2 regions of the Butyrivibrio sp. AE3004 genome follow, and region 1 is predicted to be linked to the other one. Evidence: predicted binding sites of a transcription regulator. Region 1 holds the regulator's gene; the other holds the start of a gene.
What was found. The regulator Rex, encoded in region 1, represses fermentation and respiration genes when NADH is low (regulators of the CRP and FNR family bind a similar motif). The targets are predictions, from matches to a motif close to ATTGTTAANTANTTAACAAT.

Region 1 (3,217 bases):
CTTCATGATGAAAAAACTTTATTTGAAGAACTGTCAGATGCATATCCTACTATGAATAATACAGAGATTCGAAACACACTTGCCGCATTTTTGTTTACCGGAGATGATGTGTTTAAAAGAATAGGTGATCTGTCAGGCGGTGAGAAGGGCAGAGTTTCACTTGCAAAGCTTATGCTTTCAGATGCGAATTTTCTGATTCTTGATGAGCCTACAAACCATTTGGATATAACCAGTAAGGAAATTCTTGAGGATGCTATAAGCGGCTATGAAGGTACGGTACTTTATGTCAGCCACGACAGATATTTTATTAATAAAACAGCTACAAGAATACTTGACCTGACTCACGGTAGATTGATTAATTATTTGGGTAATTACGATTATTACATGGAACACTGTGAGGAACAGACAAACAGGGTGCTCACTGAAAGCGGTAATGCTTCAAGCTTTGGAAGGGGAATAGATATGAATGCTTCCGAAGCTGCGCAGGGTAGCTCTTTCGGTAAGCTTGCAGGCGCTTCCAAGACGGCTCCATCTGATAATGGAAGTACGGGAGCTGCAGACTGGAAAGCACAAAAAGAAGAAGCTGCCAGAAAACGTAAACAGGAAGCTGCAATAAAAAAATGTGAAGATGAGATTGCAAAACTGGAGGAAAGAAATGAAAAGATTAATGAAGAACTTCTGGACCCTTCTGTTGCAACGGATCTTGCAAAAGTACGAAAGCTATCCGATGAACTGACCGCTAATGAGGAAAGACTTGGCATTCTTTATGATGAATGGGCAACACTAAGTGAATAAATACCATTGATTTACATGAAATATCAGGATAAAAAGTCCCGGACATATATAATCTTTCAACTTTAAAAGAACTCTGTTTGTAAATTGAAAGATTATATATGTCCGGGATTTTGATGTTCCGGATTTCTTCGAGCGTCTAACGAGTCTTTCCTGAATTATATATCAGGCAAAAGCATCAAAAGATCCGCCGCTTTGTCCATAGGAATAACCGCTAAGATCACGCCCATAACCAACTGTAGCACTGCCAAACTTAGATGCAATCTGGTTAAATTGCTGATTGACCTTTAATGATTCTTCCTTACCATCAGTGCTTGCGACTTCTCCAACCTTCACTTCCTGTGCATTTGGGTATACAACGGGAGCAACTGTTGCAATGTCGCCCACAGCCTTATGCTTATCATAGACATCTGAAACAGGTGCCTGATTTGATAAAGACATATTCATAGGCTGTGCCTGGTAGACGTTATATCCGCCTAATCCGCCAATAGACATTCCCATAATTTTATGACCTCATATACTTAAAAAACGACATAGTCACATACTTGTATTATAAAGGGTAATTAGAAATTATTTATAAATTTGTTATTAAAGAAAAAACAAATTCACTTATAGTCGAAAGTTATTTTATCAGTAAATATCTATGCTGAAAGAATTTTTTTACTTCAAAAAATAAAAGCAAAACCTTATTGTGTATTCATTTGTCTACATTGACTATATTTTAACAGATAGTATAATTATAATATCCGGATTTTTAGAGCAAAATATTAAAAGCGCAATATATTCGGAGAAATACATGGTTGGAGGAAACATGGCGAGAAAAGAAATTTCTCAGGCGGTTATAAGTCGTCTGCCACGATATTTCAGATATCTCGGAGAACTCAAGGATCAGGGAATTACCCGCATATCTTCTCAGGAGCTCAGCGATATCATGAAGGTAACTGCTTCTCAGATAAGACAGGACTTTAATAACTTTGGAGGCTTTGGGCAGCAAGGTTATGGATACAATGTAGAATATCTTTATGAAGAGATAGGAAAAATATTAGGGCTTGGTAGAGAGCACACACTTATTATCATAGGTGCGGGACATTTGGGGCAGGCGTTATCAGGTTATAATAATTTTTTTAACAGAGGTTTTATTTTTAAAGGTGCATTTGATCTAAATCCGGATCTTCACGGAAAGAAGATTCGTGATATAGAGATAAGGCCCATAGAGGAGATCGAAAGTTTTGTAAGGGAAAACAAAATTGAGATAGCTGTTCTTACAATCCCGAAGGATCAGGCTGTTCCAATGGCTGATAAACTTGTAAAATGCGGTATTAAAGCAATTTGGAATTTTGCACACGTAGATCTTGAAGTTCCACCGTATGTACAGGTTGAAAATGTTCATCTTTCGGATTCACTTATGAAGCTGTCTTACAGTATTGACAGATATGAAAGTTCCCACAAAAAGTAAGAATCGGTTTCAGACCGGTAGAAGACAGCTAAAACCATGCGTTTACAGATGAGAGCATGAGGATTCCGATATGGCCAAGAGCGACAATAATTATTCCGATGCACTTATTGGAAAGGATGTGCCTATCCTTTTCAAAGATGAAAAATGGCAACAGCTTTTTACACTAAGCCCCAAGACCGCAAAAATTAAAGGGATTGAGGCTGAGCTTATTAAGCTTGTTGCAAAGCAGGAAGAAATAAGAGAGAAGATTAAAGACATAAAACGTCTTAAAAAGAAGCTTCTTGGAGAAATTGTTGTTTTAAGGGATGACGCTGACAAAAATCCAAAACAAAGAAAAAAGCTTGAAGCCGAAATGGATGACCACACGAGGCTGATCAAGGAATGTAATGAGAAAATAGAAGGCTGTGAGGATGAAATGCTTGGCCTTCCCAGGGAAATATACCAGGTTAACTATCAGCTCATGGTTGAAACTATGGAGCTATTTTACAAAAGGATACATGACAATACAGTTGAAATAACTGCGATTGATGAATGGGTATCCCAGGTAAGGGTCCAGCTAAAAAAGAATATTATACGGATGCAGGAAAAGGAGATAGAAAATTTTAACGTTTATTCATATATGCACAATATATTTGGCCCTGAAGTTATAGACCTGTTTGACTTAAAATACGATCCGGAAAGAAGGCACCCTATTGTAAAGCCGGGAATGGAAGAACGTGATGGGATAATATATGACGAAGAAAAATTTACCGATAGTTGATAAAAACTCAAGATATGTAGTAAGCGCTGCCGAAATGAAGAGATGTGATCAGGCTACGATAGATCACTTTGGAATCCCTCAGGATGTTCTGATGGAAAGGGCGGCGCTTTCTATATGCAAATATGTAAAAAAGTCATTGCCCGCAGGCGGACGAGTGCTGATATTTGCAGGAAGCGGAAATAACGGTGGTGACGGAATAGCTGCTGCAA
Region 2 (3,217 bases), 1.1 Mb from region 1:
ACTTAAAGTAAGAAGCGGCCCCAGCACAGATGATGAAGTGCTCGGACTTGTACCGATTGAAGATGAACTTGTTGTAACCGAAGAGCTTGATGGCTGGGTTAAGGTCAGCATCGAAGAAGGTGAAGGTTACGTATCAATGGATTATGTAGAGCTTTCTACAGAGTTCGTTGAAGCAGAGTCCAAGGCAGAAGAGGAAGCTCGTCTTAAGAAAGAAGAAGAGGCTCGTCTCGCAGCACTTGCCCAGGCTAAGAAGGGAACAAAGAGTTCTTCATCAGAAGGCGGTTCTAAGGGCTCTAAGAACTATAATTCAGCAGGAAGCTATACAACACAGTCAAGTTCTATCGGATCTGCAGTTGCTTCCTTTGCTACTCAGTTTGTTGGTAATCCTTATGTATACGGAGGATCCAGTCTTACAAACGGAACAGACTGTTCAGGATTTGTAATGAGCGTATATGCTAACTTTGGTGTAAGTCTTCCTCACTCAAGTGGTGCGGACAGAAGCGTCGGAGCAGCAGTTGATGGACTTGCAAATGCACAGGCCGGTGACATTGTATGTTACTCAGGTCACGTAGGAATCTATATCGGTGGTGGACAGATTGTACATGCTTCCACAGCTAAGACAGGTATCAAGATTTCAGACGCAGGATACAGACAGGTATTGGCAGTTAGAAGAATCTTCTAATCTTCAGAGCCAAGCGAATTATAAAAAATAAGACCAGAAGGATGCTTGCATCCGAACTGGTCTTTATTTTTTATAATTCATTCGGCGAGAAGCCGAAACGAGTAAATGCATAGCATTTACGAGTCTCCGCTCTGAAGATAAAAAATACTAAGTGACTTGTAAAAAAAAACCAGATGGATGCTTGCATCCAATCTGGTTTTTTTAGTCATTAGAATTAGTCGGGTTCAATAAGGCCGTATGTATTTCCTTTTCTTTTGTAAACAACATTGGGCTGATCTGTCTCAGCATTGATGAATACGAAGAAGTTGTGGCCAAGGAGCTCCATCTGGATGGCAGCATCCTCTACATACATTGGCTTAAGATCAAATTTCTTTACTCTGACGATCTTGATTTCTTCATCATCAAAATCTTCGTTATCAATATATTCTTTCTTAAAGTTACTGATTTCGGTCTGGTGCTTGTTTACAAGTTTGCTCTTATATTTTTTCAGCTGACGTTCAATAATCTCCTCCACAAGATCAATTGATACGTACATATCGTTGCTGACCTGTTCGGATCTTATGATCTTACCTTTAACGGGTATGGTCACCTCAATCTTATGACGATCCTTGTCAGCGGTTAATGTTACGTTGACATTTGTTTCCGGAGTGAAGTACTTTTCGAGCTTTCCGATTTTTTCCTCCACTGCTGATCTCAGTCCGGGTGTTACATCGATGTTCTTACCAATAATAGTGAATTTCATGCAATCATCCCCTTTGCAGTTTAGTATATTATAGCTTATCCAGAGTATTACTTTAGAAATGAGAGTCACTTGTGAGTTGTTCTCTGAATATTCAGTTAAATTATATCATTTATCTATAAGAATACGCAATTTAATAAAAGCTAGTTTAGAAATCTTTTATTTTTTATTATTTTTGTGAAAGTCATACAAAAAATATGTTTGTTTTTAAGCGTGGAAAAATTTGGTTTTTGTGTGGATAAATGTGGATGATGTGGATAACTTCGTGTATAAGTCGAAAAATAGGCATTCCATATTTTAAAATTGTGGATAACTTTTAAAAACTTTCTAAAATTAAAATAAATTTTATATATTGACTTTTTTATTTATGTGCAAATATTACATCTTTACAAAAATTTAATAAAAAAAGGATATATTGACAGTGCTTTTCCTTGCACAGAAAAATGTCTGCATGCTATAATATATTCGTTGTGACAAAAAAATAACAAGCAACAAAATAATAAATAATTTGCGGACAAATGTCCCGAAACGGAGGTAGCATCTATGGCACAGAAAGTAGTATTGGCAGGCGCATGCAGAACTGCAATCGGTAAGATGGGCGGAGCGCTCTCTAACACACCGGCAGCAGATCTTGGCTCTATCGTTATCAAGGAAGCGTTAAACAGAGCAGGCGTTAAGCCGGAGCAGGTTGACGAGGTTCTTATGGGCTGCGTTATCCAGGCTGGTCTCGGACAGAACGTAGCACGTCAGGCATCAATTAAGGCAGGTCTTCCCGTAGAGGTTCCGGCAGTTACTGTCAATGTTGTTTGTGGTTCAGGTCTGAACTGCGTAAACATGGCTGCTGAGATGATTAGATCAGGTGATGCTGATATCGTAGTTGCAGGTGGTATGGAGAACATGTCTATGGCTCCTTTTGCACTTGACAAGGCTCGTTTCGGTTATCGTATGAATAACGGCGTATTAAAGGATTGCATGGTAAATGATGCTCTTTGGGATGCATTCAATGATTACCACATGATCCAGACTGCTGATAATGTAGCAGAGCAGTGGAAGCTTACAAGAGAAGAACTTGATGAGTTTGCTCTTAACAGTCAGCAGAAGACAGAGGCAGCTCAGAAGGCTGGTAAGTTCAAGGATGAGATCGTTCCTGTAGAAGTTAAGGTTAAGAAGGATACAGTTGTATTTGATACAGATGAAGGCCCTCGTCCGGGTTCTACAATGGAAGGTCTTGCAAAGCTTCGCCCTATCAATAAGGATGGTGTTACAACTGCAGGTAACGCTTCAGGTATCAATGATGGTGCTGCTGCTATTGTTGTTATGAGCGAAGAGAAGGCTAAGGAGCTTGGCGTTAAGCCTATGGCTACATGGGTAGCAGGTGCTCTTGGCGGTGTAGATCCTTCGATCATGGGTGTTGGTCCTGTTGCAGCTACAAAGAAGGTTCTTGATCGTACAGGTCTTACAATTGACGATATCGATATCTATGAGGCAAACGAGGCATTCGCAGCTCAGTCTGTAGCTGTTGGTAAGGACCTTGGCTTTGACCTTTCAAAACTTAACGTAAACGGTGGTGCTATTGCACTCGGACACCCTGTAGGAGCTTCAGGATGCCGTATTCTTGTTACTCTTCTTCATGAGATGCAGAGATCTGACAAGAAGCGTGGTCTTGCTACTCTTTGCATCGGTGGTGGTATGGGTTGTGCTACTATCGTTGAACGCGATTAATCAAAAAATAAAGAGCGCTGTAGGATATTCCTGCAGCGCTTAAGTAATGAAACATCATGACATTTTCGTGAAAA

Region 2: the regulator Rex is predicted to act here: its motif matches at 1,891-1,910, upstream of BV60_RS0113675 (acetyl-CoA C-acetyltransferase).

What each region holds. Positions count from the first base shown of each region.
Region 1 is NZ_JNLQ01000002.1:1,395,335-1,398,551, forward strand. It holds gene abc-f (ribosomal protection-like ABC-F family protein) at 1-795, shown strand, start outside; gene BV60_RS0109185 (hypothetical protein) at 958-1,293, opposite strand; gene BV60_RS0109190 (redox-sensing transcriptional repressor Rex) at 1,604-2,248, shown strand; gene BV60_RS0109195 (hypothetical protein) at 2,319-3,008, shown strand; gene BV60_RS0109200 (bifunctional ADP-dependent NAD(P)H-hydrate dehydratase/NAD(P)H-hydrate epimerase) at 2,980-3,217, shown strand, end outside.
Region 2 is NZ_JNLQ01000002.1:2,469,402-2,472,618, reverse strand. It holds gene BV60_RS0113685 (C40 family peptidase) at 1-682, shown strand, start outside; gene hpf (ribosome hibernation-promoting factor, HPF/YfiA family) at 897-1,424, opposite strand; gene BV60_RS0113675 (acetyl-CoA C-acetyltransferase) at 1,965-3,143, shown strand.